DNA from 3 places in the Dickeya chrysanthemi NCPPB 402 genome. Region 1 is predicted to be linked to each of the others. Evidence: predicted binding sites of a transcription regulator. Region 1 holds the regulator's gene; each other region holds the start of a gene.
The links. Region 1 encodes PurR, which represses purine synthesis genes. Its sites were predicted from a motif close to CANGCAAACGTTTGCNTG; they were not measured.
Positions count from the first base shown of each region.

Region 2: a site for PurR is predicted at 4,218-4,235, ahead of carA (glutamine-hydrolyzing carbamoyl-phosphate synthase small subunit). Genes of this name have one in related genera too.
Region 3: a site for PurR is predicted at 5,477-5,494, ahead of serA (phosphoglycerate dehydrogenase). Genes of this name have one in related genera too.

Region 1 covers NZ_CM001974.1:2,734,463-2,742,238, reverse strand. The annotation lists gene DCH402_RS12275 (riboflavin synthase) at 48-701, shown strand; gene cfa (cyclopropane fatty acyl phospholipid synthase) at 796-1,947, opposite strand; gene purR (HTH-type transcriptional repressor PurR) at 2,367-3,392, opposite strand; gene cydH (cytochrome bd-I oxidase subunit CydH) at 3,781-3,870, shown strand; gene DCH402_RS12260 (C40 family peptidase) at 3,988-4,956, opposite strand; gene DCH402_RS12255 (Grx4 family monothiol glutaredoxin) at 5,287-5,637, shown strand; gene rnt (ribonuclease T) at 5,739-6,425, opposite strand; gene gloA (lactoylglutathione lyase) at 6,557-6,964, opposite strand; gene DCH402_RS21410 (DUF1289 domain-containing protein) at 7,229-7,468, shown strand; gene slyA (transcriptional regulator SlyA) at 7,642-7,776, shown strand, end outside.
Region 2 covers NZ_CM001974.1:589,206-596,981, forward strand. The annotation lists gene ileS (isoleucine--tRNA ligase) at 1-69, shown strand, start outside; gene lspA (signal peptidase II) at 69-581, shown strand; gene fkpB (FKBP-type peptidyl-prolyl cis-trans isomerase) at 585-1,043, shown strand; partial or broken gene ispH (4-hydroxy-3-methylbut-2-enyl diphosphate reductase) at 1,040-1,989, shown strand; gene rihC (ribonucleoside hydrolase RihC) at 2,061-2,978, shown strand; gene dapB (4-hydroxy-tetrahydrodipicolinate reductase) at 3,183-4,004, shown strand; gene carA (glutamine-hydrolyzing carbamoyl-phosphate synthase small subunit) at 4,458-5,606, shown strand; gene carB (carbamoyl-phosphate synthase large subunit) at 5,694-7,776, shown strand, end outside.
Region 3 covers NZ_CM001974.1:549,892-557,667, reverse strand. The annotation lists gene DCH402_RS02610 (methyl-accepting chemotaxis protein) at 1-1,628, opposite strand, end outside; gene DCH402_RS02605 (LysR family transcriptional regulator) at 2,062-2,958, opposite strand; gene DCH402_RS02600 (zinc-binding alcohol dehydrogenase family protein) at 3,069-4,070, shown strand; gene serA (phosphoglycerate dehydrogenase) at 4,163-5,395, opposite strand; gene rpiA (ribose-5-phosphate isomerase RpiA) at 5,749-6,411, opposite strand; gene DCH402_RS02585 (LysR family transcriptional regulator ArgP) at 6,608-7,501, shown strand; gene DCH402_RS02580 (oxidative stress defense protein) at 7,525-7,776, opposite strand, start outside.

The DNA.
Region 1 (7,776 bases):
TGTTGCGCGTTCACGCCTATTACTAATCTGGAGGCAAGATCAACACCATGTTTACCGGTATTGTTCAGGGCACGGCGACCGTCGTGTCTGTTGATGAAAAACCCAATTTCCGCACTCATGTCGTTCAACTGCCCCCCGAACTGTTGCCGGGGTTGGAAACGGGTGCATCCGTAGCACACAATGGTTGTTGTCTGACCGTCACGGCTATCGACGGCGATCGGGTCAGTTTTGACTTGATCAAAGAAACGCTGCGGTTGACCAACCTGGGGGAAATTCACGTCGGCGATCGGGTCAATGTGGAACGCGCGGCTAAATATGGCGATGAAATCGGCGGGCATGTGATGTCCGGCCATATTATGTGTACGGCGGAGATTGTAAAAATTCTGACGTCGGAAAATAATCATCAGATCTGGTTACGGCTGTCTGATGAGCTGCAAATGAAGTATGTGCTGCACAAAGGATTTATCGGTATCGACGGCATCAGTCTGACGGTGGGCGAAGTCACCCGCAGTCGTTTTTGCGTGCATCTGATTCCGGAAACGCTTCAACGCACAACGCTGGGTCAGAAGCGTCTGGGCGACCGCATCAACATCGAAATCGACCCGCAAACTCAGGCCATCATCGATACGGTTGAACGTGTCATGGCGCGTCAGGCGCAGCAACAGGAGCAGGCTGCTGCGCAGGCGGAGCAGGGCGAATAAGCACTTCTTCCCTGACATGTTCTCCCATCATGAAAACCGGCAGCCAGGCTGCCGGTTTTTTGCCATCGGGATGTGGATTTGCCGGGTGCCAGGATTATCTGGGGACTCGCAAGCCGTCCTCTACACCGCCCACACTGAATACTATCTGCCAGAGCTGAATATCACGTGCGCGAAACGAGCCAGCGCAGACGTTAAGGTAGTAGCTGAACATCCGCTGGAAGCGTTCGGAATAACGTTCTGACAACGTTGGCCAGTGTTGCTGGAAACGTTCATGCCAGGCCATCAGTGTGCGGTCGTAGTCTGCGCCGAAATTGTGCCAGTCTTCCATCACCAGATAGGGCTCGCTGGCCTGGGCGATATGCTGCACTGAAGGCAGGCAGTAGTTGGGGAAAATGTACTTGTTCATCCAGGCGTCAACTTTCAGGTTAGTTTCATTGGTGCCGATAGTGTGCAGCAGGAACAATCCGTTAGGTTTGAGGTTTTTTCTCACTACCCGGAAATAGGTGTTGTAATTTTTGGGGCCGACATGCTCGAACATGCCGACGGAAACGATGCGATCAAACTGTTGATTCAGGTCGCGATAGTCCTGTAGCAGGATGTTAACATCCAGATGTCGGCAGCGCTGCTGCGCCAGCTTTTGCTGTTCGCGGGAGATGGTGACGCCGGTGACGCTGACGCCATAGTGATGTGCGGCGAATTCCGCCAGCCCACCCCAGCCGCAACCGATATCCAGCAATGTCATGCCGCGACGCAATTGCAGTTTTTCGCAGATTAAGCGCAGCTTGTCCTGTTGCGCCTGCTCCAGCGTTTCAGCCTGTTTCCAGTAACCGCAGGAGTATTGCATATAGGGATCGAGCATCAGGGTGAAAAGATCATTACCGAGGTCGTAATGCTCCTTGCCCACGATCCAGGACCGACGGCGGGACTGCAGATTGCTCAGGCGAGCCATCAGGATTCGTAAAGTATCGCGCCAGCGGTGGGGCAGTTGGCTGTCCAGTCCCACGCGTATCGCTCGGTGGAAGAACATGTCCAGCCGCTCACACTCCCACCAGCCATCCATGTAGCTTTCGCCCAGACCTAACGAGCCTTCGCGCAGTATGCGTTTGTACATAAAGGGATTTTTTACCTGAATGTCAAACGGGCGTGAGCCGTTAATGGCGATGTCGGCGGTCGATAGCATTTCATTAACAATTTGGAACCAGGGATGATGAGGGGTACCCAGTTCCTCCACATAAGATGAACTCATAACTTCTCCCTACCTTGTCAGATAAATGTGTTTACAAGGAATAAACCAGACAAATATCACGCTGGAGGGTGTTCAACGAACCCCATCCATTGTCTATCCCTGAGAGTCTCAGAGGAAAATAAGAGAAAAGCCGGTACGAAAGGCATCTACCCCGTTCGTGACAAACGGTACGGCCATTATTGCCAGGGTAGAAAAAGTAAGGCGATGCGCTATGTTGAAAAACATCGTCTGATCATAGTTATTGTCGTCAGCGATAGTGACAAGTGTATGACTGCTTTAACCCGCCGACAAGATTCAGCGGGCTAAAGTAGCACGGAGAAACAATACGTCATGTATTCATCACATGCGTTATCGCTATATGCGGTGCGGCATAGCGCCTGACGGCAAGGGCGCGCAGCGATAACGAAATCGTCTGAATATTAACGACGATAATCGAGGTATGGGCCGTCGGCAACGGAGCGACGCTCGATCAGAGTAGGGTGTACTTCAATCGTTTGTGCTTCCTCGCGTTTGCTGGTAATGCGGTCCAGCAACATGGAAAATGCCGCCTGCCCCAGACGTTCTTTCGGTTGATGAATGGTGGTGAGCGCTGGAGTAAAATAGCGGGAGTGACGCACATTATCGTAACCGATCACTGAAATATCTTGCGGTACGCGTAGCCCAAGTTCGTCGGCCGCGCAGATGGCGCCCATCGCCATGATATCACCGCCGCAGAATACCGCCGTCGGCCGCTGTTTTTGGGCCAGAATTTGATGCATGGCTTTATAGCCGGACTCCGGCTCAAAATCCCCCTGAACCACCCACTCTTCGCGCAGGGAAATGTCGGCTTCCTTTAACGCTTTCAGGAACCCCAGGTAACGTCCGCTACCGGTATTGCGCTCCTGCGAGCCGGGAATGGCACCGATATCCCGATGACCGCGTTCAATCAGATAACGTCCAGCCATGTATCCGCCGGCAAAGGCGTTATCAATAATAGTATCGGTAAAATCGTTTTGTGCTTCGCCCCAGTCCATCACCACCATCGGGATATGACGGTAATCCGCCAGCAGGGATAGCAATTCGGGTGGGTACTCGGCACACATCACCAGCAGGCCGTCGACACGCTTTTGCGCCAGCATGGACAAGTAGGCGCGCTGTTTATCCTGATTGTTATGAGAGTTACACAGGATTAGCGTGTAACCCCTGGCGTAGCAGCTGTTTTCTACCGCCTCGATAATCTCGGCGAAATAGGGTGCTTCGCTGGAGGTAGCCAGCAGGCCGATGGATTTCGTGTGGTTGACCTTCAGGCTGCGAGCCACTGCACTCGGGGAATAATGCAATTCATCGATGGCTGCGCGTACCGCAGCCTTGGTCTCTTCGGCGACGAAACGTGTTTTATTGATCACGTGTGATACGGTTGTGGTTGAAACGCCTGCGCGTTTTGCCACATCTTTGATCGTTGCCATCTAAAGCGACTCCTGAACTCATCTGTGACAGTAACGTGTCTGTTACAGCATTAAAATAGGGTGTTAATCGTTTGCCTGCGTGAATTCATCTCCTGCCGGACAACAAGGCAACATTTCAGGAGGAGATATGCCGAGGTGTGTAGCTTGAAGGGAGGGCTGACGCTTCGACCAACGCAGTGTATACAGTAAACTGCGAATTCTGGCCGATCCAGAGCAAAAGTGGAAGAGGCAATTCGTGTTATCTCTGTGATGCGCAAACCGGTTTTTTGATATCGGCTGGGTAATAATAAACCTATACTTTATGTGTTTCCTCTTGCCTGCCGAGAGAGGGATTTTATTCATACACAATGGGATGACGGCGATCATCAGTCACATACAGGAGAATATTATGGATACGAATCTGAAAATGTCGCTGTTCAGTACGGTGGTTGCACTGGCGGTGATCATTATCTTCGGCTTCACAGCGGTATTGAACTGATAGCGGATCGCCGGCGGCGTAATGTCCGGGTTTCAACAGCCTGAGGCAAAACAGCGGTGAAAACAGAAAGGGGCGCTAAGCCCCTTTTTGTCGTATTTACGTCGAGTCGTGTAGCGCCTAACGAATGGTTTTCGGCGTCACCACGCGGCGAGCGCCGACGTAATGATCCTGCCAGTAATCTTCACTCAGTTTACTGATCTTGATATCAGCGCCGGTGCGTGGCGACTGAATGAATCGGCCATTGCCCAGGTAGACGCCCACATGATCGGCGGCTCCACGGTTGGTGATACGAAAGAAGACCAGGTCGCCGCTTTCCAGTTCGCTTTTCTTAATTGGCGCCGCGTCACGCAAATGGAACATTTCATTGGCTGTGCGTGGAATCGGGATTTTCACCACATCTTTATAGGCGTAATACACCAGCCCGCTGCAATCAAAGCCCGAATACGGTGTGGCACCGCCCCAATGATAAGGCTTGCCGATTTGGCTCATCAGCTTATTCATCGCGGTTGACTTGGCATGCTGATAACGTTTTTGGTGCGCGGCGCTGATAGTCAGCGCGGCCTTGTCCTGTTTACCTTTTTTATTTTTACCGTGCGATGAGACCGAGGCAATATCTTCTTCGGCGATTACCGCTTTGCCTTTTTTGGGGGAGTATTTGACTCTCACCGACTCATGCGCGTTACGGTTATTTTTGGCCGTAGCAGGCGGCTCTTTTTTCGTCGTTTTGTTGGCTGCCGCTTTAGTCGGCGGGCTTTTTTCCTGCTTCTGCGGTTTACCGGTAGAGTGGGCTGAAGCCGCTGCCGTCACAGGCTTTTTATCACCAGATTTGGCGCTTTTATCATGAGCGGATGATGTCGTTTTCGCTGGTGCGTTTTGGGTCGTCTTTTCATGTTGTTGAGAGGGCGCCGTACCTTTTTTATTGGCATTTTTGGCGACCTTATTTTTTTTGGACTCATCAAGCGCTTTGTTTGCCGTTTCTACACCCGATTTACGCGGCAACGCGGACGCGCCATGCGGATTAGCCAGCGCCAGATTCGCAAACAAATTACTGAAAAATAATAAAAAGAGCGTAATAAATAAACGCATAATAATTCTGACCGAATGTTGTCCTCAATCGTTCAATCTTTACAGTATTCCCGAAAATGGCCTGATAAAAAAGCGGGAGATAGACTTATGTTACTACAAAATAGTGAGAAAACGTTAACAACGGTGTTTGCTGCTTAATTATCAGTCAATTTGGGTTACCTTATGCTGATATATCGTCGACCGGATAAAACCTTACAAAAGATAGCGTTTTTTTGTGGTCGTCGCTATCGTTAGAATATAAAACAACAGAGGCGGTATGGCATGGTCTGCCGCGAGTCACATGAACAGCCGTTGATGGGCTGTTCATCACGCGCTTGAGGAAGCAATAGAATGACGACAACGACACTTGAAAAGATTCAGCGCCAGATCGCTGAAAACCCGATTCTGCTGTACATGAAAGGTTCTCCCAAACTGCCGAGCTGTGGTTTTTCTGCCCAGGCGGTTCAGGCGTTGTCGGCGTGCGGCGAACGTTTTGCCTATGTGGATATCCTGCAGAACCCGGATATTCGCGCCGAATTGCCTAAATATGCCAACTGGCCGACATTCCCGCAATTGTGGGTCGATGGTGAGTTGGTTGGGGGATGTGACATCGTGATTGAGATGCATCAGCGCGGTGAACTGCAACAACTGATTAAAGAAACGGCGGATAAGTACCGTTCACAGCAGACGGAACAGCAGTAATTCTTCTGTATCAGGCAGCCATGTGCTGCCTGATATCACCGCTATCACCACGCGATTATTGTGTCTTGTGGTTCGGCGAATACATGACGTGATCGTGCGCGTTACCCTTTGTCTTCGTCGACGGCCAGCGATGTTTCGGTATCCGTATCAATACCGGAGGCGAGCGGCCAGCCGCCCATACGCTTCCAACGATTAACCAGTTCACAAAATAGTTGCGCCGTTCGTTCGGTGTCATAGAGCGCTGAATGAGCCTGACTGGCATCGAAGGGAATATTTGCTGCGATACACGCTTTAGCCAGCACGGTCTGCCCCAGCACTAATCCGCTTAGCGCCGCCGTATCAAAGGTGGCGAAAGGATGGAACGGATTGCGCTTCAGGCCGCAGCGCTCTGCCGCCGCCATCAGAAAACTATGATCGAAGGTAGCGTTGTGCGCCACGATGATAGCGCGATTGCAGTCCTGTTCCTTGATTCCCTTGCGTACCGACTTGAAGATTTCATGCAGCGCTTCATATTCACTCACTGCGCCGCGTAGCGGATTGGTCGGGTCGATGCCGTTGAAGGCAAGCGCTTCGGGCCGCAAAATAGCGCCTTCAAAAGGTTCGATGTGAAAATGTAAGGTGGCGTCCGGCTGTAACCAACCGCTTTCATCCATTTTCAGCGTTACGGCTGCAATTTCCAGCAGCGCATCGGTTTTTGCGTTGAACCCAGCGGTCTCTACATCAATAACAACAGGGTAAAAGCCCCGAAAACGCGCATTCAGCGCGTTCAGGTTGTTTTTTTCAGCCATTCGTTTCTTATTTCTTCAGCAACATACAGTGTTGCATTATGGCAAATTATGTCGGGGGATGCAGCAAACCCGATATGACGACGCAGCGCGCGTTCCCCCGGGAAGACCTACGTCTAAACAGACGAAACGGATCAGTTACCCAAACCTTGACCTGCTTGTGAACGCTCGATCAGTTCAATCTTGTAGCCATCGGGGTCTTCAACAAAGGCAATTACTGTGGTACCGCCTTTGACCGGGCCGGCTTCACGCGTTACTTTGCCGCCCGCCTGACGGATACGCTCGCAAGCGCCGGCGACATCATCGACGCCGAGCGCGATGTGGCCAAAGGCCGTCCCCATTTCATAACTGTCTACATCCCAGTTGTAAGTCAATTCGATCACTGCGCCTTCGCTTTCCTCGGTGTAGCCGACAAATGCCAGGGAATACTTATATTCGGGATTATCGCTGGTCCGTAACAGACGCATACCCAGTACCTTGGTATAAAAGTCGATAGCACGTTGCAAGTTGCCGACACGTAGCATGGTGTGAAGTAAACGCATAATGACCCCTATCTTGATCAGTGGGTTAACCGCCTGGCCGATACCGGTTGTGTTCCGCTACCGCCTGAAACAATAGGGCCTGAGTATAGCGTCGTTGTCAGGGGGAGTTCAAACCTGTGGGGAGAAGTGTTGATTTTATGCGCGTTTGCTGAAAAATAGGCATGATAAACGATAATATGGCAGTTAATTGTGCATTAACGCTACGTAATGCTTGCCAGTAGCGACGATCAAGGCTTCAATAAAGGCGCCAGATGAGGAGGTCTTGTGGCTGAGCAGCTCGAGCTTTTTCCCGTTCCCAATCCATGCCGCGGTATCTGCCAGGCGGATGACCGAGGGTTTTGTCGCGGCTGTTTTCGAAGTCGCAATGAACGTTTTAATTGGGGAAAAATGAGCGATGCACAAAAACAGGATGTGCTACGGTTATGCCGTCAAAGGATGAAACGCTCGCAACGAAGTGAAAAAAATTCTGCTCCCTCAGAACCTGAACAACCAGCCTTGTTTTAATCGACGTGGTGATATTTAATGACATAAATTAAGTTCAAGATCATTTTTAATTAATTATTATTTGCTAGAATAGATTGATAACAATAAGACATTTTTTATTAAACTTTCGTTTTAAATCAGAGTTGATTGCAATCCAGGGAAGTTGCTTAGTATGCTAACTATAAGGAGAAGTGATGGAATTGCCGTTAGGTTCTGATTTAGCCCGGTTGGTTCGTGTATGGCGTGCTTTGATTGATCATCGATTGAAGCCTCTAGAGCTCACTCAGACACACTGGGTCACATTGCATAATATTCACCAACTGCCTCCA
Region 2 (7,776 bases), 2.1 Mb from region 1:
CATCCGGATGTATGCGGTCGCTGTGCGACCAATGTTGGCGGCAATGGCGAAGAGCGTAAATTTGTCTGATGAGTAAATCTACTGGAACAACGGCAACAGGTCTGCGCTGGCTATGGCTGGCCGCACTGGTACTGGTGGTCGATATCGGCAGCAAGCAGTGGGTGATGACTCACTTTCAGCTGGGCGAGTCGATACCACTGGTGCCGTTCTTCAATTTCACCTACGCCCATAACTATGGTGCGGCGTTTAGCTTTCTGGCCGATAAAGGCGGCTGGCAGCGCTGGCTGTTTGCGGCGATCGCACTGGTGATTATCGTGGCGTTGCTGGCGATGATGTATCGCTCCAGTGCCAGCCAGAAGTTGAATAACATTGCCTATTCGCTGATTATCGGCGGCGCGATCGGCAATCTGGCGGATCGGTTGGTACATGGGTATGTGATCGATTTTCTGGATTTTTATGCCGGCGGTTGGCATTACCCGACCTTTAATCTGGCGGATAGCGCGATTGTTGTCGGCGCACTGCTGATTGTGCTGGAAGGGTTTTTGGCCTCTCCGCAAAAAAAGCAGGCGGAAGGTAAATAACGCATGACGGAATTCGTGACGAACGGCAGTGGAGTGCTGGTGCATTTTACACTGATGCTGGAAGATGGTTCTGTGGCGGAAGCCACCCGCGACAGCGGTAAACCGGCGATGTTTCGGCTGGGAGACGGTAGCCTGTCGGCGGCGCTGGAGGCTCAACTGCTGGGTTTGCAGGTCGGCGATAAGCGTCAATTCAGTCTGCCGCCGGAGTCCGCTTTTGGTCCATCGAATCCCGATTTGATCCAGTTCTTCCTGCGTCGCGATTTTGCGCAAACCGGTGTGCCCGAAGTGGGCACCATCATGTTGTTCAGCGGTATGGCCGGTAATGATATGCCGGGCATCATCCGCGAGGTCGCGGAAGAGTCGGTGACGGTGGATTTCAACCATCCGCTGGCCGGACACACCATCACGTTCGACGTGGAGGTGCTGGAGATTCATCCCCCTTCTGACGGAGGCAACGCATGAAAATCCTGTTGGCTAATCCTCGTGGGTTCTGCGCTGGCGTCGATCGCGCCATCAGTATTGTCGAGCGGGCGTTGGAAGTGTATGGCGCACCGATTTATGTCCGCCATGAAGTGGTGCATAACCGCTATGTGGTGGAAGGGTTGCGCGAACGCGGCGCCGTCTTCATCGAACAAATTGAAGACGTGCCGGATGGCGCGATTCTGATTTTTTCCGCGCATGGCGTATCGCAAGCCGTGAGGGCGGAAGCCAAAAGCCGCGAACTGACGATTTTCGATGCCACCTGTCCGTTGGTGACGAAAGTGCATATGGAAGTGGCGCGCGCCAGCCGTAAGGGAACGGAAGCTATTCTGATAGGCCATGCCGGGCATCCTGAAGTGGAAGGCACCATGGGTCAGTACAGCAACCCCAACGGCGGTATGTATCTGGTGGAAGGGCCTGAAGATGTCTGGTCGTTACAGGTAAAAGATGAAACCAATCTCTGTTTCATGACCCAGACGACGCTGTCGGTAGACGATACGTCGGCGGTGATCGATGCACTGCGTGCGCGTTTCCCGCAGATTATCGGGCCGCGTAAAGATGATATCTGTTACGCCACTACCAATCGTCAGGAAGCGGTACGCAATCTGGCGGCGGAGGCCAACGTGGTGCTGGTGGTCGGTTCGAAAAACTCTTCCAACTCCAATCGCCTGGCCGAGCTGGCGCAGCGTGTCGGTAAGCCGTCATACCTGATTGATTCTGCTGATGATATTCAGGAAGAGTGGCTGAAGGATGTCGCCTGCGTCGGGGTGACGGCAGGCGCCTCCGCGCCGGATGTGCTGGTTCAACAGGTGATTAAACGCTTGCAAGCCATGGGGGGAAAGTTGCCATGGAGATGCAAGGGCGTGAAGAGAACATCGTGTTCGAAGTGCCGAAAGAATTGCGTATGGATGTTCGTGAAGTGGAATAGCCCCTTCGCGCTACCATATTGAGACGATGCCAGCCGATGAAAATCGGCTGGCATTTTTTTGGAGAAAGCGCATGAATCGAATCCCCATTATTCTGGATACCGACCCCGGCATTGATGATGCCGTCGCCATTGCCGCAGCGTTGTTCGCTCCTGAGTTGGATCTGCAACTGATTACGACGGTCGCCGGCAATGTGGATGTGGAAAAAACGACCCGCAATGCGTTGCAACTGCTGCATTTTTGGGATGCCGAAGTGCCGGTGGCGCAAGGGGCGGCGACGCCGCTGGTGCGTCCGGTGCGCGACGCCGCCTATGTTCACGGCGAGTCAGGGATGGAGGGCTACGACTTTGTGGCGCATGAGCGCACTGCGCTGGAAAAATCCGCGGTGCAGGCAATCTATGAGTGTCTGAATCGTAGCCTGGAGCCTGTTACATTGGTGACCATCGGGCCGCTCACCAATATTGCCTTGCTGTTAACCCTCTATCCGCAGTGTAAAAAACAGATCAAACGTCTGGTCATGATGGGGGGATCGTCAGGGCGTGGGAATTTCACGCCGAATGCGGAATTCAATATCGCGATTGACCCGGAGGCGGCGGGGCGCGTATTCGGCAGCGGAATCGATATCGTGATGTGCGGCCTGGATGTGACGAATTACGCCATGCTGTTGCCGGAGTATCTGGCGGCATTGCCGGGAATGAACCGTACCGGTGCCATGTTGCATGCGTTGTTCAGTCACTATCGTAGCGGCAGTATGGCGACCGGTTTGCGTATGCATGACCTGTGCGCTATTGCTTATCTGGTGAAACCGTCATTGTTTACCCTGCAGCACTGTTTTGTCGCGGTGGAAACGCAGGGGGAATATACCGCCGGCACTACGGTGGTGGATCTCGAGTATCGGCTGAATCGACCGGCTAATGCGCAAGTGGCGCTAGCGCTGGATGTAGCGGGTTTCCGCGCCTGGGTTGCGCAGGTGTTGGCTTTGGCGCCTTAACAGGCTGCCGTGCCAGCCTATACGCGGTCGCGAAGTCTCTGCTGAGCAGCGGCCGGGATGTCTTTACTAAACGATAGCTTTTACTGATATCCCGGCTGTTTTGTCGTAAATTTCTAATTATGGGTGTTTTCGGCTGGCAGCGCTTGTGCGGGCTGGTTAACCTGAGAGCCTTTTCTCATTCATCAACAGATAAAGAGTACGAATATGCGTGATGCACAAATCCGCGTCGCCATCGCGGGAGCGGGTGGTCGCATGGGGCGGCAGTTGATTCAGGCTGCGTTGCAGATGGAAGGCGTCGTACTGGGTGCGGCGCTGGAGCGTGAAGGGGCGTCGTTGCTCGGCAGTGATGCCGGGGAACTGGCTGGTGCCGGGAAAACGGATGTTACCGTACAGAGCAGTCTTGAGGCGGTAGTGAACGATTTCGATGTCTTTATCGATTTCACTCGTCCGGAAGGGACGCTCAAGCATCTGGCTTTTTGTCGTCAGCACGGTAAAGGGATGGTGATCGGCACCACCGGTTTTGACGATGCCGGTAAAGCGGCGATTCAGCAAGCGGCGACCGACATTGGGATTGTGTTTGCCGCAAACTTTAGCGTTGGGGTTAATGTGTTGCTCAAGCTGCTGGAAAAAGCGGCTAAAGTGATGGGTGATTACACGGATATTGAAATCATCGAAGCACACCACCGCCATAAAGTGGATGCGCCGTCGGGCACGGCTCTGGCGATGGGCGAGGCGATTGCCGGCGCGCTGGGACGCGATTTGAAAGAATGTGCGGTTTATGCACGTGAGGGGTACACCGGCGAACGTGATCCGAAAAGCATCGGTTTTGCCACTATCCGGGCCGGCGATATCGTAGGAGAACACACCGCGATGTTTGCGGACGTCGGCGAGCGTATAGAGATAACACACAAGGCTTCCAGCCGGATGACGTTCGCAAACGGCGCAGTCAGGTCCGCATTATGGGTAAGCGCCAGAAAGCATGGTCTTTTTGATATGAGAGATGTGCTTGGGCTTGATGATATATAGCAGAAAATTATTTTTATTTTTTAATTCATTGATTTTAATGGCGCTAAAATTAGCGCCATTATATTTCAATAAAAAATACCGGTTTAATGCTTTATTTTTTGCTAATCTGTTTTTTATTGCTGTTATCTGTCTTTTTCCTATCTGTGCGTCAGACATTTATCATTCCATCTACCGATTTTGGTGTGATTTTAATCATTTCATCACTCATTGACGCTGGCAACCGTTTACTTTCGCTAGTTGATGTGTGTTTTTGCGGGTATAGCTGTGCATTATCTTCTTAAGCCATAAAATAGTGAAAAAAAATCCGGTTTGGCTAGACAACAGTCAGGGGCATCATTAAAATGCGCGCAATTTGCCAAAAATTTGCCTTACAGGTGGTTTTTGCGTTGATTTAGTGCGTCAAATCTGAATTAATATGCAAATAACATGATTTTTTATTCCTTGGAGGGTGTTTTGATTAAGTCAGCGCTATTGGTTCTGGAAGACGGAACCCAATTCCACGGTCGGGCCATTGGGGCAGAGGGAACGGCAGTGGGGGAAGTCGTTTTCAATACGTCAATGACCGGTTATCAAGAAATCCTCACTGATCCTTCCTATTCCCGCCAGATTGTCACTCTTACTTATCCCCATATCGGAAATGTCGGCGCCAACAAAGCCGATGAAGAATCCCCCACCGTTCATGCTCAGGGCTTGGTCATCCGCGATTTACCGTTAATCGCCAGTAACTACCGCAGCGAAGAAAGCCTGTCTGATTACCTCAAACGCAACAATATTGTAGCAATTGCCGATATCGACACCCGCAAACTGACGCGGTTGCTGCGTGAGAAAGGCGCGCAGAACGGTTGCATCATCGCGGGCGATGCGCCGGATGCGGCGCTGGCGCTGGAAAAGGCCAAAGCGTTCCCCGGTCTGAAAGGGATGGATCTGGCGAAAGAAGTCACCACCCGTTCCAGCTATAGCTGGTTGCAAGGCAGTTGGACGCTGGAAGGCGAGCTGCCGGCGGCGAAAGAAGAGAGTGAACTGCCGTACCACGTGGTGGCGTATGACTACGGTGTGAAGCGTAATATCCTGCGTATGCTGGTGGATCGCGGCTGCCGCCTGACGGTGGTACCGGCGCAAACCCCGGCGGAAGCGGTGCTGAAACTCAATCCGGACGGCATTTTCCTCTCCAACGGCCCTGGCGATCCGGAGCCGTGCGATTATGCCATCAACGCGATTAAAGCCTTCCTGGAAACCGATATTCCGGTATTCGGCATTTGTCTGGGCCACCAGTTGCTGGCGCTGGCCAGTGGCGCGAAAACCGTCAAAATGAAGTTCGGCCACCACGGCGGCAACCACCCGGTGAAAGATCTGGATGGTAATCGGGTGATGATCACCGCGCAAAACCACGGCTTTGCGGTAGATGAAACGTCGCTGCCCGCCACGCTGCGCGCGACGCACAAATCGCTGTTCGATGGTTCGCTGCAGGGCATTCACCGCACCGATAAAGCGGCATTCAGCTTCCAGGGGCACCCTGAAGCCAGCCCTGGCCCGCATGATGCCGCGCCGCTGTTTGATCACTTCATCGAGCTGATTGAGTCTTACCGTAGTCATACCAAATAATCAGAATCCGTTTAGTCACGCTGCGATAAAAGAACAAGGCGAAAGCGCCGGCGCGGCGGTGAGTAAACGGGTTCGCAGGAGCGAAAAATGCCAAAACGTACAGACATAAAAAGTATCCTGATCCTCGGTGCCGGTCCGATCGTGATCGGTCAGGCGTGCGAGTTTGACTACTCCGGCGCTCAGGCGTGTAAGGCGCTGCGTGAAGAAGGCTACCGCGTGATTCTGGTGAACTCCAACCCGGCCACCATCATGACCGACCCGGAGATGGCCGACGCCACTTATATTGAACCGATTCACTGGGAAGTGGTGCGCAAAATCATCGAAAAAGAACGTCCGGATGCCGTATTGCCGACGATGGGCGGCCAGACGGCGCTGAACTGCGCGCTGGAACTGGAACGTCAGGGCGTGCTGGCGGAGTTCGGCGTGACCATGATCGGCGCGACCGCCGATGCCATCGATAAAGCGGAAGATCGTCGCCGTTTCGACATCGCGATGAAGAAAATCGGCCTGGAAACCGCGCGTTCCGGTATCGCGCACAATATGGACGAAGCGCTGGCGGTGGCGGCGGATGTGGGGTATCCCTGCATTATCCGCCCGTCTTTCACCATGGGCGGCACCGGCGGCGGCATCGCTTACAACCGTGAAGAGTTCGAAGAGATTTGTACCCGTGGTCTGGATCTGTCGCCGACCAAGGAACTGCTGATCGACGAATCGTTGATCGGCTGGAAAGAGTATGAAATGGAAGTGGTGCGGGATAAAAACGATAACTGCATCATCGTCTGCTCGATCGAAAACCTCGATGCGATGGGGATCCACACCGGTGACTCTATCACTGTCGCACCGGCGCAAACCCTGACCGACAAGGAATACCAAATCATGCGTAACGCCTCGATGGCGGTACTGCGTGAAATCGGGGTGGAAACCGGCGGTTCCAACGTGCAGTTTGCGGTCAACCCGAAAACCGGTCGTCTGATCGTTATCGAAATGAACCCGCGCGTGTCTCGCTCCTCGGCGCTGGCTTCCAAAGCGACCGGCTTCCCGATCGCCAAGATCGCCGCCAAACTGGCGGTGGGCTATACGCTGGATGAACTGATGAACGACATTACCGGCGGGCGTACCCCGGCATCGTTCGAACCGTCCATCGATTATGTGGTGACCAAGATCCCACGCTTTAACTTCGAAAAATTCGCCGGCGCCAACGATCGTCTGACTACACAGATGAAGTCGGTGGGTGAGGTGATGGCGATCGGCCGTACCCAGCAGGAGTCGTTGCAGAAAGCGCTGCGTGGCCTGGAAGTGGGCGCTACCGGTTTCGATCCTAAAGTGAGTCTGGACGATCCGGAAGCGTTGACCAAAATCCGCCGTGAGTTGAAAGATGCCGGCGGCGATCGTATCTGGTATCTGGCGGATGCGTTCCGTGCCGGGATGTCGGTTGACGGCGTATTCAACCTGACCAACATCGACCGCTGGTTCCTGGTGCAGATTGAAGAACTGGTGCGTCTGGAAGAGCAAGTGGTGGAGCAAGGCGCTAATGGCCTGACGCTGGAGTTCCTACGTTTGCTCAAACGCAAAGGCTTTGCCGATGCCCGTCTGGCAAAACTGGCCGGCGTGTCTGAAGGCGAAATTCGCAAGCTGCGTTACAAATACAACCTGCACCCGGTCTACAAGCGCGTGGATACCTGCGCTGCCGAGTTCGCCACCGATACCGCCTACATGTACTCCACCTATGACGAGGAGTGTGAGGCCAACCCGAATCAGGACCGTGACAAGATAATGGTGCTGGGCGGCGGTCCGAACCGTATCGGTCAGGGCATCGAGTTCGACTATTGCTGCGTGCACGCGGCGCTGGCGCTGCGTGAAGACGGCTATGAAACCATCATGGTCAACTGTAACCCGGAAACCGTCTCTACCGATTACGACACCTCCGATCGCCTGTACTTCGAGCCGGTAACGCTGGAAGACGTGCTGGAGATTGTACGTATTGAGCAGCCGAAAGGCGTGATCGTGCAGTACGGTGGACAGACGCCGCTGAAACTGGCGCGTCAGCTTGAAGCCGCCGGTGTGCCGGTGATTGGCACCAGCCCGGATGCCATCGACCGCGCAGAAGACCGTGAACGCTTCCAGCAGGCGGTCAACCGTCTCGGCCTGAAGCAGCCGGCCAACGCCACCG
Region 3 (7,776 bases), 2.2 Mb from region 1:
ACTGGTCGTGATGGCAACGAAGCGCGAACCGATTCATTTTCACGGCGATGACTCAGTTTGAATACGGCGACCGCCTGAGTCAGACGTTCCGCCTGAGATTCCAGTGAGGCCGCCGCTGCCGAAGCCTCTTGTACCAACGCCGCATTCTGCTGGGTCGTCCCTTCCATTTCCAGCACGGCTTGATTCACCTGACCAATACCCCGGCTTTGTTCATCAGATGCAGAGGCAATCTCACCCATGATATCCGTCACACTGACGACGGCTTTCACAATCTCATCCATCGTATCACCGGCTTTGGCTACCAGGACCGACCCGTTTTCCACCAATTTGCCGGACTCGCCAATCAGTGACTCGATTTCCTTCGCCGCCTGCGCACTGCGTTGCGCCAGGTTGCGCACTTCGCCGGCAACCACCGCAAAGCCACGCCCTTGCTCGCCGGCGCGGGCCGCTTCCACCGCGGCATTGAGCGCCAGGATATTGGTCTGGAAGGCGATGCTATTGATAACACTTGTTATCTCCGAAATCTTCTTCGAACTGGAAGAGATATCCCCCATGGTTTTCACCACGTCCTGAACGATAGATCCACCCTGTTCCGCTTTGCTGGAAGCATTACGCGCCAGTTGGCTGGCATGGTTGGCGTTATCCGAGTTCTGCTTCACGGTGGAGGTCAGCTCTTCCATGCTGGCTGCCGTCTGCTCCAACGCCGCTGCCTGCTGCTCAGTACGAGAAGACAGATCGACGTTACCCGCACTAATTTCAGACGCCCCCTGGTAAATCGAGTCGGCGCCCTCACGAACAACCGTTACCGTATTTGTCAGAGACGCCTGCATATGGTGTAGATTTTGCCCCAGAATACCGATCTCGTTACGCCCCAGATCCTCTGCCGGCTGCGTCAAATCGCCCTGCGCAATCCGTTGAATGCGAGCAATCAGGACATGGATCGGCACCAGAATCGCCCGGCGAATGATCAGATAGGTCAGTGCAGCCAGTATGATCGCCAAAATGAACGATACCCCCATCAGGATATTCCCCAGGCGTGCATTCCCGGCAGCTTGCGCATTGATGTTGTTTGCATGATCCGTCAGGTATTTCACTTCCTTACGCACCTGAACGGCGTAATTGGTATCTAACTGGCGCGCCAGCGTCGTCTCCAGCTCAATGGTGTTTTCGAATTCGCCATTACGCACAAAATCCACCATCGGCACCATCACTTTGTCCCGATAAGCGATATAGTGCGTGGTCAAATCAGAATCCAGCGATTTCTCTTCGCTCGATTTATCGGTACGCGCCATATAGTCGTCAAAACGCTTCTGCGAGCTTTTGATGCGCTCCGTCCCTTCAGCAAAGGCCTGCTTAAAGGAATCAGTATCACCGATACGCGACGACGCTACCGCCTGAATGAGTAACTGACGGGAAACACGAAAGTTATCCATACTGCTGCTGATCCCAGACCGGATCTCAGACACCAGATTAGCTCGCTCCAGAGAAGCATTACTCTGTTTGAGAAAATAGCTGGCAGTACCAATTGAGAGCGCAAACAGCGCCAGAATAATGGTTAACAGGGTGATAAACAGCGTCACAAGACGAATATTATTTATGGAGGAAATATTTCCTTTTTGTTCTGCCATTCCGATTTCTCACTTTCACTACAAGATGCCGATCACTTCCACGGTATAAACCGTAGAAGCACGTATAGCTTTGCGCCATTCACGATTCCCTGACAAACCACCGGCCACCATCACATCAATGCCCGGTAAAGCAGCGAACGTCACACAGGGCCAGTAAAAACAAAACAACATTTTATTTTAATTATATTGTTGTTTCTTTAAAAAAGAAAAACCGTGACGACTGTAGCATGCTCTACGGATAAGTGGTCAACAGAAACGATCAAGTTCCTTTTTATGGTGGGTTCGTCGATGTATTTGGCAGGGATATAAGCCGAAAAGATACGTTTATGCTCAAAACGCAGATCATGATAATTGATGAAAGAGTTATTGTTCTCAGCTAAAGAATCAGCATTGGAAACCACTGCATCCAACACTATAGGAAACGGTGTAGCGCCTAACGTGATGAATAATCGCACAGTGCATCAAACCCCACGGCAAAATCAATAAAGCAGTTGAGAGCGGGTGAGTTCAATTTTCGACCTGGGTAAATCAAATAGAGATCATTGGTATCCGCCTGCCATTCGGGCAACAGGCAAACCAACTCGCCCCGGTCCATCGGCTCGCGACACAAAAATGTCGGCAACAACGTAATACCGCCGTCAGCCAGCGCACAGGCTCGCGCATACAGCAGATTGTCGGTGATGTGTGATTGCGGCAACCGCCAGAGAAAATACTCCGTTTCATGATGAAATCCCCATTCCGGCCAGGCCCGGTGTGTAATACACCGATGCGACTGCAGGTCTTGCGGATGCATAATCGGCGCGAACCCGGCCAAATACGCTGCCGAAGCAACCAGATAATGCGGTACTTGTCCCAGAGAACGACCAATGAGGGAAGAATCTTGCGGCTTACCGGTACGCAGCGCAACGTCAAACCCCTCTTCCACTAAATCGATCACCCGATCGGCAACAACGATATCCAGCGAGACGGCCGGGAAACGTAGCTGAAACTCCGCAGTTAACCGGGCCAACAGTGTGGCGCCCAGGCCGGCGGGAGCGGTGATCCGCAAGCGTCCGCTAGGGTTATTGCGCAAATGCAGCATCGCCATCTCAGCACGCTCACTGGCCTGCCGCATTTCTCGGCAATGCACCAGATAACGTTCGCCGGCAAAAGTCAGATTGAGTTTGCGGGTTGTACGATTGAATAGCCTCAAGCCCAGAGCCTGCTCCAGTTGACTGATCCGCAGGCTAAGGCTCGACTTGGCCATACCGGCCTGTCTGGCCGCTTCGGTAAAACTGCCGCATTCCGCCACCAGAGCGAATAGCGCCATATCCTGTAATTGTTTGAACATAATTGTTCTTCTCAATCGAACACATCGTTAGTTATTGTCCATCTTATCAGCACTATCGACAGGTTCTACACTGTCACCCAAGCCAACCAGTAACGATGGAACAATAAATCATGACAGTAAAAGCAATCGCCGTTGACCCGAGAAAACCCGAGAACTTCGTAGAAATCACGGCAGAATTACCGCAACCCGGTGAACATGACCTGCTGGTAGCCGTAAAAGCCGTGTCGGTTAACCCGGTCGATACCAAAGTACATGCGCGCTTGTGCAAGGACGGTCTGGAACATCCACGCATTCTCGGCTGGGATGCCAGTGGGATAGTGGTAAAAACCGGCTCAGCCGTACAAGGTTTCAAAGCAGGAGACGAAGTCTGGTACGCCGGCGATATCACCCGCGCCGGCAGCAACAGTACGCATCAATTGGTTGATGCTCGCCTCGCGGCGCACAAACCGGCGTCGCTGGACTGGGCTGAAGCCGCCGCCCTGCCGTTAACTGCGCTGACGGCCTGGGAAGGACTATTCGAGCATCTGAATATTCAGACCGCGGCAAAAGGCAAAACGCTGCTGATTATCGGCGGAGCCGGCGGCGTCGGCTCGCTGGCCATTTCGCTGGCGGCTCAACGCAGTGAAGTGACGGTTATCGCAACGGCTTCTCGTCCAGACTCTGCGCAATGGTGCCGTGAACGGGGCGCGCATCGGGTCGTGGATTACCGCCATCTGGTCGATGAGTTGAAGAAACAGAATATTGAGCAGGTCGATTACATCTTCTGCCTGAATGACACCGACGGCCACTGGGACGCCATCAGCCAGTTAATCGCCCCGATGGGACACATTTGTACCATCGTCGAAAATACACAACCGCTGGACCAGAATCTGCTGAAGCTGAAAAGCGCTGCGCTTCATTGGGAGTTCATGTTTACCCGTAGTATGTTTTCTACGCCGGATATGGCACGTCAGGGAGAGATTCTGCATGAGGTGGCGCATTGGGTAGATAGCGGCACATTGCAGGGCACCCTCAGCCAGACTTTTAGCGGATTAACGACAGAGACGCTGAAGCAGGCGCACGAGGCGGTACTGGACGGCCATATGCGCGGTAAGGTGGTCATCACGCTGTAAATGAGAAAGACAGACGTAAAAAAGCCAGCCTGTCCGGGCTGGCTTCCTCATTAGACTGAATTGTCGGTTACACCCGGCAAGTCATCCGCGACTCAGTACAGCAGGCGGGCACGAATAGTGCCGGGGATGGCTTTCATCAGTTGCAACGCGGTATCAGCGCCGTCAGTTTCCACGTCGATAACCACATAACCGATGGTCGGGCTGGTCTGCAGATATTGCGCCGCAATGTTGATGCCCTGCTCGGCAAAGATGTTGTTAATCTGCGTCATGATGCCGGGACGGTTCTCATGAATGTGCAGCAGACGGCTGGCGCGATCACTGTGCGTCGGCAGCGAGACTTCCGGGAAATTAACGGCAGACAAGGTAGAACCGTTATCCGAGTATTTCACCAGTTTCCCGGCAACCTCTTCGCCAATATTCTCCTGCGCTTCTTCGGTGGAGCCGCCGATATGCGGCGTCAGAATCACGTTATCGAACTCACATAGCGGCGACAGGAACGGGTCGCTATTGGTCGCCGGCTCCTGCGGGAACACGTCGATAGCCGCACCGGAAAGATGCTTGCTGGCTAGCGCGTTGCTCAGCGCCGGAATATCGACCACCGTACCGCGTGATGCGTTGATCAAAATCGAACCCGGTTTCATCAGCGCCAGCTCGTCGGCGCCGATCATATTCTGGGTGCTGTCGGTTTCCGGCACATGCAGACTGACCACATCGCTCATGTTCAGCAGATCGGACAAATGACGCACCTGTTGGGCGTTACCCAACGGCAATTTGCTTTCGATATCGTAGAAATAGACGTGCATCCCCAGGCTTTCGGCCAAAATCCCCAGTTGGGTACCGATGTGACCATAGCCAATGATACCCAGCTTTTTGCCGCGGGCTTCAAAACAACCGACCGCCTGCTTGTGCCAGATACCGCGGTGAGCTTTAGCGTTAGCCATCGGAATGCCGCGCATCAGCAGCAGCAATTCACCGATCACCATTTCAGCCACGGAACGGGTATTGGAAAAAGGTGCGTTGAAGACCGGAATACCACGCTTGGTCGCCGCCGACAGCTCAACCTGATTAGTTCCGATGCAAAAACAACCTACCGCTACCAGTTTCTCAGCGGCGGCGAAAATCTCTTCCGTTAGGTGCGTGCGCGATCGAATCCCCACAAAGTGCGCATCACGAATCGATGCTTTCAACGCTTCCGGGTCAAGCGCCCCCTTATGGTATTCAATATTGGTGTAACCTGCAGCGCGCAGATTTTCCAGCGCGTTCGGGTGCACCCCTTCCAGCAGCAGAAACTTAATCTTGTCTTTTTCCAGTGATACCTTTGCCATTTCCCGACCTTATTTTCAGACTTCAGATATGACGGTTTGCAAACCGGTCTGTGCAAACATAACAAAAAATACGCAAGCGGCAATACAAACGATTGCCTGCCCCGTTTTTTATCATCCCCCTTCCCCGGCTGTTTCATGGCAAAAAATACTGCCAACCAGCAACTGAGCCACACAGGCATGATACGAAATAAGAAAAACTGATATTAAGTACCAAAAATGAGCCGTTAGAGGAAGCCGGATTTTTTAGATAAAAAAATCCGGCCCACCAACGTGACCGGATCCTTGAAAAAATAACGACCCCCTGTTTCAGGAACAGGTGATGTCAAGTCATCTTATTTCAGACGGACTGTTTTTTATTTCAGACGGACTGTTTTCACCCCATCGGCGGTACCCACCAGCGCGACATCCGCCCCGCGATTAGCGAACAACCCCACGGTTACCACGCCAGCCAGACCATTGATACGGTTCTCCATCGCCACGGCATCGGACAGATCCATGTTGTGTACATCCAGAATAATATTGCCGTTATCGGTGACGACACCGTCGCGATACACCGGCTGCCCGCCCAGTTTGACCAGTTCCCGGGCAACATACGCCCGCGCCATCGGGATCACCTCAACGGGCAACGGGAAACGCCCCAGCACATCCACCTGTTTGGATGCATCAACGATACACACGAACTGACGAGCGATCGCCGCGATGATTTTCTCCCGCGTCAACGCCGCACCGCCGCCTTTGATCATCTGCATGTGTGGGTTGATTTCATCCGCGCCATCGACATAAACGTCAAGCGCATCCACGTCATTACAATCAAAAACCGGGATCCCCAGACTTTTGAGTTTGGCGGTCGAGGCATCCGAGCTGGAGACGGCGCCTTCAATCTGATGTTTGATCGACCCCAATGCGTCGATAAAATGCGCGGCGGTAGAACCCGTCCCCACGCCGACAATAGTACCGGGGCGAACATAATCGAGTGCAGCCCAGCCAACGGCTTTTTTCAGTTCATCCTGTGTCATGATGTGCTTGTGCCTATAGCGACGAAAACGTGTGCGTATTATAGGGCATGGCATACTCAAAAGGAGAACTTTGCTCGCCCGGCACGGTAATATTTCAGCCTCACCGCAGCAGGTCGGGCGATTTTTTTCGGCGATACCTCACAAAAATGTGGCATATTGCCAAATATAGTTTTTACGCAAAGGAATCATCACCTTCATGAAACGCCCGGACTATCGCACGCTTCAGGCGCTGGACGCCGTGATCCGTGAGCGTGGCTTTGAACGCGCCGCACAAAAACTCTGTATTACGCAGTCCGCCGTCTCGCAACGTATTAAACAGTTGGAGAATCTGTTCGGCCAGCCGCTGCTGGTGAGAACGATTCCGCCGCGTCCGACCGAGCAGGGGCAGAAGTTGCTGGCGTTATTGCATCAGGTGGAGTTACTGGAAGAAGAGTGGCTGGGCAACGAAAACAGCAATGAAACGCCGTTGTTGCTGTCTCTGGCGGTCAACGCCGACAGTCTGGCGACCTGGCTATTGCCGGCCCTTCAACCGGTACTGGTGGATTCGCCGATCAGGTTGAATTTGCAGGTCGAAGACGAAACCCGTACCCAGGAGCGCTTACGGCGGGGGGAGGTGGTGGGTGCCGTCAGTATTCAGCCACAGCCGTTGCCGAGCTGTCTGGTGGATAAACTGGGTGCGCTGGATTATCTGTTCGTCGCTTCGCCGGGATTCGCCGACCGCTACTTTCCTAACGGTGTGACGCGCTCCGCACTGCTGCGCGCGCCGGTCGTGGCTTTCGATCACCTGGATGATATGCATCAGGCATTTTTGCAGCAGAATTTCGACCTGCCACCCGGTAGCGTGCCCTGCCACATTGTTAACTCATCAGAAGCCTTCGTACAGCTCGCCCGTCAGGGAACCACCTGCTGTATGATCCCCCACTTACAGATCGAACGTGAGCTGGCGAATGGCGAGCTGATCGATCTGACGCCGGGGCTGTTCCAGCGCCGTATGCTGTACTGGCATCGCTTCGCGCCGGAAAGCCGGATGATGCGGCAAGTCACCGACGCCCTGCTCACACACGGACGTCAGGTACTGCGTCAGTCCTGATGCAGAACAGCGCTGCGCCCGAATCAGGGCGCTCGCTGCAGTTCAAAAACCACATCCACCTGGTCGTCAAAGTGAATCGTCCGCTGTTCATAGGTTTGCGAGACCTCACTTTGCGCCACCATGTCAGCCGTTTTGAACATACGGGCAACCGGCACCGGTTGGTAATTAGCGACATGATAACGGATGCTGTAGACCGGCCCCAGCGAGGCATTAAACCCAGCAGCCAGCGACTGCGCCTGTAACGTCGCCTGCTCTATCGCCTTTTTACGTGCCTG